2 linked regions of the Chroogloeocystis siderophila 5.2 s.c.1 genome follow. The protein of the gene in region 1 interacts with the protein of each later gene in a pairwise test. Links are inferred from orthologs where the notes say so. Each region holds a gene or a part of one and is shown in the gene's direction. Other genes may lie near its edges.

Evidence for each region. Proteins that work in one complex are often made in the same cells at the same time.
Region 2: the proteins of leuS (region 1) and ligA interact in binary tests that used the Escherichia coli proteins (3 or more experiments, as listed by UniProt). The link is inferred for Chroogloeocystis siderophila 5.2 s.c.1 from one-to-one orthologs.

The regions. Positions count from the first base shown.
Region 1 is NZ_MRCC01000003.1:62,631-66,377, forward strand. Bases 591-3,747 are described here. They hold leuS (leucine--tRNA ligase), read left to right. Parts: upstream 591-954; coding sequence 955-3,540; downstream 3,541-3,747. Other genes in these bases: NIES1031_RS03715 (UTP--glucose-1-phosphate uridylyltransferase), read left to right, coding at 3,605-3,747. Outside these bases: NIES1031_RS03705 (GGDEF domain-containing protein), read right to left, coding at 1-485.
Region 2 is NZ_MRCC01000017.1:49,602-53,203, reverse strand. The notes cover bases 100-3,024. They hold ligA (NAD-dependent DNA ligase LigA), read left to right. Parts: upstream 100-504; coding sequence 505-2,544; downstream 2,545-3,024. Other genes in these bases: NIES1031_RS18650 (hypothetical protein), read right to left, coding at 100-243. Outside these bases: more of NIES1031_RS18650, read right to left, coding at 1-99. UniProt on the Escherichia coli protein: DNA ligase that catalyzes the formation of phosphodiester linkages between 5'-phosphoryl and 3'-hydroxyl groups in double-stranded DNA using NAD as a coenzyme and as the energy source for the reaction.

The DNA.
Region 1 (3,747 bases):
CCAACTTGAATATGTGCAAGTAAAAGACGCGTAACTGGCTGCGTACTATCTTCTAAATTCAAATTACCGTCTGGTAGCCATACATAAGCATCTGCGGCTTCCTCTAATGCTGTAGCAGTCGTGTCGAGTTCCCAATTCCAATGCGCACGCTTTCTTTCAGCGATGAGTTGTGCGCGATCTTCTACAAGAATACAGTATATCCAAGACAGCGGTGTTTGCTGCTTGAGCCAGCGGCAAAGGTCTAGACTTTGTTCCAAGCCAGCCTGTACCATCAGGATATCGGGAGGTCTGACCTCAATCCAGTTTTGTGCTTCGCTCACATCAACGGCAAACTCTACAGTAAAACCTGTGCCATGACGAATTTGGTATGGCAACCTAGCAAAAAAATCTTTCTCGCCAACGGTTAGAATTGAAGGATGCATGATGCTATCTATCTGCTCAATCTTAATGTTTGGAACTCCAGTAATAAAAGGTTCTGCACACATTAAAGTTTATTTTGTAATGAATAATTTTTAATACTTTAAAATCTTTACGTATTCAAATTAAATTATAGGTTTTTAGAATTTTATCTTGAAATCGGATATTTTATTGTCACTAAATATTCAGTATTAAAATCATTTTTTTATCTTAATTTTATAGAATAATCATTTTTTTGTTTGCTATTGTCTATAGACTCTATCAATTTAAACTACGTATTATCTTTAAGTTAAGTAATATATGTTTTAATTATTTCCGTATTATCACTTATAAAAAGAATCGTTGTCACTAGCAAAAGTATGATTTATATCAAAATTTGATACTTGTCATATCAGCTATGCAAAATTTTAAAAAAACTCAGTGAAGATTAGAGTGAGAAAAAGTCAGAAAAAGTGATGTGTTTTTTATATGTTGAGTAATTTGCTGACTACAGTGGCGGACAAAATCCTTATATTTGCAGCGATAACCATTTAAAATATGGTGACAGAGACAATATCAGGAGTGACTTTCGTGGAGTCGCGTTACAACCCCGCAGCGATCGAGGAAAAGTGGCAACAAACTTGGGCGGAACTTGGTTTAGACCAAACTCAGACAGATAGTGCTAAGCCGAAATTTTATGCGCTATCGATGTTTCCCTATCCGTCGGGTAGCCTGCATATGGGTCACGTTCGTAATTACGTAATTACAGATGTTATTGCCCGATTGAAGCGAATGCAAGGATATCGGGTATTACACCCTATGGGTTGGGACGCGTTTGGTTTACCTGCAGAGAATGCAGCGATTGATCGTGGAATTGGGCCGGCGAAGTGGACGTATCAGAATATTGCGCAGATGCGATCACAACTGCAACGCTTGGGTTTATCAATCGATTGGAATCGCGAAGTCGCAACGTGTTCTCCCGATTATTACAAGTGGACGCAGTGGATTTTCTTGCAATTTCTCAAAGCGGGACTTGCGTATCAAAAAGAAGCCGCAGTCAATTGGGACCCAATCGATCAAACGGTACTTGCCAACGAACAAGTAGACAGCGAAGGGCGATCGTGGCGCAGTGGTGCGAAAGTCGAACGTAAATTGTTGCGTCAGTGGTTCTTGAAAATCACCGATTACGCCGAAGAATTACTCAGTGATTTAGACAAATTACCAGGATGGCCCGATCGCGTCAAGTTGATGCAAGCAAACTGGATTGGTAAATCAATTGGTGCTTATTTAGAGTTTCCCATTGTCGGTTCAGATGAAAAAATTGGCGTTTATACAACACGCCCTGACACGGTTTACGGCGTAACGTATGTCGTTTTAGCGCCCGAACACCCATTGACAAAGCGCGTTACGACACCTGATCGACAAGCCTCGGTAGCAGCGTTTGTGCAAGAAGTTGCGAACCAAAGTGAATTAGAACGTACCGCCGAAGATAAACCTAAACGAGGAATTCCCACAGGTGGTAAAGCAATTAATCCCTTCACCGGCGAAGAAATTCCCATTTGGATCGCAGATTATGTCTTGTATGAATACGGTACTGGGGCTGTTATGGGAGTTCCCGCCCACGACGCGCGTGATTTCCAGTTTGCCCAACAGCAGAATTTACCGATCAAAGTTGTGATTATTCCCGAAAATGGCGATGCATCAGCACCTTTAATGGCGGCTTATGTAGAACCTGGCATTGTGGTAAATTCGGGTGAATTTGATGGCATGGTTTCGACCGACGCGAAAGCAGCGATCGTTCAATACGCCGAGAAACATGGTTATGGCAACGCACGCGTTCAATATCGTCTGCGCGATTGGTTAATTTCGCGACAACGCTACTGGGGCGCACCCATTCCCGTAATTCATTGCCCTAACTGTGGCATAGTTCCAGTGCCCGATGAGGATTTACCTGTAGAATTGCCCGAAGAAGTCGAATTTACAGGTCGTGGTGGTTCGCCTTTAGCACAACTCGACTGGGTAAATGTCCCTTGTCCAACTTGTGGAACACCAGCCAAGCGCGAAACCGACACGATGGATACGTTTATTGATTCGTCGTGGTATTACTTGCGTTATCCTGATGCTAAAAATAATCAGCAGGCTTTTGATCCAGCAAAAACAAATGACTGGATGCCCGTCGATCAGTACGTAGGCGGTATCGAACACGCGATCTTGCACTTATTGTACTCGCGATTCTTTACTAAAGTGTTGCGCGATCGCGGCTTATTGAACTTTGACGAACCCTTCCAACGCCTATTAACGCAAGGAATGGTACAAGGAATTACCTATAAAAATCCTGTAACTGGTAAATACATTGCACCCGCACAAGTCGATCCTAACGACCCCAAAGATCCCGAAACAGGCGAACCGTTACAAGTCTTTTACGAAAAGATGTCAAAATCCAAATACAACGGTATCGATCCTGAAGAAGTCTTAGCAAAGTATGGTGTGGATACCGCACGGATGTTTATCTTATTCAAAGCACCTCCCGAAAAAGACTTAGAGTGGGAAGACGCTGATGTTGAAGGACAATTTCGCTTTTTAAATCGTGTTTGGCGTTTAGTTACTGATTACAGCAATCAGCCAGCGGTTGTTAGTCAGCCAGCAGCATTAACTAAACCCGAAAAAGAATTGCGACGCGCGATTCATACTGCAATCAAGGCTGTGACGGAAGACTTAGAAGGCGAATATCAATTTAACACCGCTGTTTCTGAGTTAATGAAGTTGAGTAACGCGCTTGCTGATGCACCGTGCAAAAACTCCGCAATTTATGCTGAAGGTATTCAAACCTTACTGATATTACTAGCACCTTTTGCGCCCCACATTGCTGAGGAATTGTGGCATCTATTGGGCAATACTGAATCAATTCACATTCAACCTTGGTTGAAGTACGACGAATCAGCCTTAGTCGCTGACGAAATCACGTTAGTGGTTCAAATCAACGGTAAAAAACGCGGTGAATTACAAGTCCCCGCGCAAGCTGACAAAGCCGAACTTGAAAAATTCGCCCGCGAATCTGAAGCCGCGCAGCGTTACATTGAAGGTAAAGACGTAAAAAAGGTCATTGTTGTACCTGGAAAACTTGTCAACTTTGTCGTAGGTTAATTAATTCTTTGCGCTCTTTGTATATACCCTACGGGAAGCCTACACCTATGTGGTTCGTTCCATCATGAAAATTCGCAAAGCAGTAATTCCTGCAGCAGGGTTTGGTACTCGTTTATTCCCAGCAACCAAAGCTATTAAAAAAGAACTCTTCCCAATTATTGACAAAGATAGAAGAGCAAAGCCTGTTATTCAAATTATTGTAGAAGA
Region 2 (3,602 bases), on another replicon or contig:
AAACGATACTGATTGCAACGGCTGTGCAGTTGATTGAGTGATAGAAGGTTGACTTGCAGAATTGATGAACGCGCGATCATGCGATAGCCAACGTAAACCGCCAAGTTTGTCGTAGTTAGATGCGATCGCTAAAAACGCACCACCCAAAATATAAATCGGCAACGGTAGCGAAAACTGCTTCATCCATTGAAAAAGCTCAGCGAGAGCAAATAAAAGTACAAAGCAAGCTAGCCAAACCTTCATGATTCACACCTGTCCATTTTTGCTATCTAGCAGGATACTTGATTTTTTGTTAAAAGGTGTGTGAGAAGTCGTAGAGCAATAATTATCAACAATTAGATGATACTGCGTATGAAAATATTGCTAGGAATTTCGCAGTGTAATTTTCATCATCTAATTATAGTAGTAGCTTGTAGTAGCTTGCGAAGAGGAAGGGCAATCAGATTCTCAAAACGTGGAAGCTAAACTAAAACTTGAGATTTCAATCGGTAAGGGAAAAGTTCTATGCAACCACCGGCATCAGAAATTAAACAACAACGCATTGTAGAACTACGGCAATTGCTACAAAAAGCAAGCTACGCCTACTACGTGTTAGACGATCCGATCATGGAGGATGCCGTTTATGACCAGCTTTACCGCGAATTACAACAGCTAGAATCTCAGTATCCGCAGTTCATTACACCGGATAGTCCAACACAGCGCGTCGGGGAAAAACCTGCGACTCAATTTTCCTCAGTACGCCATAATGTACCGCTCTATAGTCTAGAAAATGCGTTTAATATCGATGAATTGAAAGTTTGGCAAGAACGCTGGAAGCGTCACGCCCCTAAGGTAGAATCCGCAGAGTACGTGTGCGAACTGAAGATCGATGGTTCCGCTTTAGCTTTAACTTATGAAAATGGCATTCTTGTACGCGGGGCGACGCGCGGTGATGGAATTGTAGGAGAAGACATTACGCAAAACGTGCGGACAATTCGCGCGATTCCCTTACGGTTGAATTTAGAAAATCCCCCCAGCCGTGTGGAAGTACGCGGCGAGGCTTTTTTACCATTAGAGGTATTTCAACAAATTAATCAGGAACGGCGCGATGCAGGAGAACAGTTGTTTGCTAATCCGCGCAATGCAGCCGCCGGAACGTTACGCCAACTCGATTCGCGAATTGTGGCACAGCGACGACTTGATTTTTTTGCTTATACGTTACATATTCCAGGAATGGATGATGCAAGCATTGCGCGCACGCAATGGGAAGCCTTGGAATTATTGCAGAATATGGGGTTTCGCGTAAATCCTAATCGCGAACTGTGTCCTTCAATTCAGGAAGTTGCCGCTTATTACAAGTATTGGGATACAGAACGGTTGAATTTACCATACATGACTGATGGTGTCGTCGTCAAAATTAACTCGTTTGCGCTGCAAGAACAATTGGGCTTTACACAAAAATTTCCGCGTTGGGCAATCGCGCTTAAGTATCCAGCGGAAGAAGCCCCGACGCGCGTCGAAAATATTGCTGTTAATGTCGGGCGAACTGGTGCATTAACGCCACTTGCTGAAATGCGTCCTGTGGAATTAGCGGGAACGACTGTATCACGGGCGACGTTACATAATAGCGATCGCGTCGCGCAACTCGATATTCGCGTTGGCGATACCGTGATTGTGCGCAAGGCTGGTGAAATTATTCCTGAAGTGGTGCGCGTTTTAAAAGAACTACGTCCTGATAATACTGTACCTTTTCAGATGCCAACCTATTGTCCGGTATGCAGTCAACCTGTGATTCGCCCTGAAGGTGAAGCGGTCACGCGGTGCGTCAATGCTTCGTGTCCCGCAATTCTTAAAGGGGCGATTGAACACTGGGTCAGCCGCGATGCAATGGATATTAACGGTATGGGCGAAAAGCTGGTACAACAACTTGTACATCGCGCTCTTGTGCAGTCGGTTGCTGACTTGTACGATTTAACCGCTACGCAGTTACAGTCACTCGAACGCATGGGGAAAAAATCGGCGGAAAAATTAGTGGTTGCGATCGCGCACTCAAAATTGCAACCTTGGTCAAGGGTATTATACGGACTAGGTATTCGTCATGTGGGTAGTGTGAATGCGCAGACTTTAACGCAGCATTTTCCAACTGTAGAAAAGTTAGCTGCTGCAACTCCTGAAGATATCGCCGCAGTGTATGGTATTGGTGCTGAAATTGCGCAGTCGGTGCATCAGTGGTTCCGCATTCCGGCAAATCAAGTTTTAATCAAACGGTTGCAAACTGCTGGCTTACAATTAGCTCAAGAAATCACAACATCGGCTGTTGAGGCGAGTCTTCTTAGTGGTAAAACTTTTGTGATTACAGGGACATTGCCGACCTTAAAACGCGACGAGGCTAAAGCTTTAATTCAAAATGCAGGTGGTAAAGTGACAGAATCTGTGAGTAAAAAAACGGATTATGTTGTTGTTGGGGAAGCTGCTGGTTCTAAGTTGGAGAAGGCACAACAATTAGGGGTTACTTGTTTGTCTGAAGCGGAATTATTGGGGTTGCTAAAGGATGTAAATGGGTAGAAATTAAAAGAAATTTTATACATCAAAATTGTTTGTTAACAGTATTTTTTAACGAACCACAGAGACACGAAGGTCACAGAGGAAAGAGATGATCAGAGATCTTTATAAAGGGAACCTCGATAAATTAGTTTTTGGGCAGATGGGGATCTCAGATAAGACAACAGGCAATGAATTGACCAAGCAATTGTGAAGCAAACTGCAACATACAGCTCCAAGAGACGCAATGGAATCAATTTCACCGTGCATCGACTGCCCTAACAGACGCTCTGAGTCTGTAAAAACATATAACGCATGAAGTTGTAGGTCAAATTCTTCAACCCTAGAGATGCCTGAGCCCGTGCTAAACCAATAGAACGCACTAATTTACCTCCCATCTGCATCACCCAACTGCCAAAGACATGTTCCACTCTGGCACGAGTTTTGGATTTGTCTCGATTGGACTGTTTTTGCTCTTGGATCAGAGGGTGATTGCGATAGCCTCGCGGATGAATTTGACTCTCAAAGCCCATTAACTCCAGCACTGCCTCAGTTGCCTCACAACGATAGGCACTGTCTGCCTACAGGGTATCGGCTTCGTTGTCGTCGTCCCATAAGTTGCCCAACTCTTGAGAATCATGCACTGAGGCATCGGTAACGCTGTAACGACGAATCAAACCATACTCGACATCCACACCAATATGAGTTTTGTAACCAAAGTAGCTCTTGCCGCCTTTTTTCGTCCATCGGGCATCCCGGTCTTTTTGCGCTAATCGATGCGGTTTATCCTGCCATTCTTGCGGGGTCTGTGCGTGCTTCAATTGTTCATTTTCCTTGTCACTGTTGTGCTGCTTGGGTACTGGAATCAAAGTGGCATCGACTATCTGTCCGCCTTTGGCAGCATAGCCCTGCTCAATGAGATAACCATCAAACTGCTCAAATAGCAATTCAATCAACCCTTGTTGGCTCAATTGTTTGCGGAATAGCCAAACTGTGGTTGCATCAGGAACTTCATCCGCTAATCCAAAGCCCATAAATTGCATGAATGATAGACGGTCGCTACCAGTAATTTGAACATCACC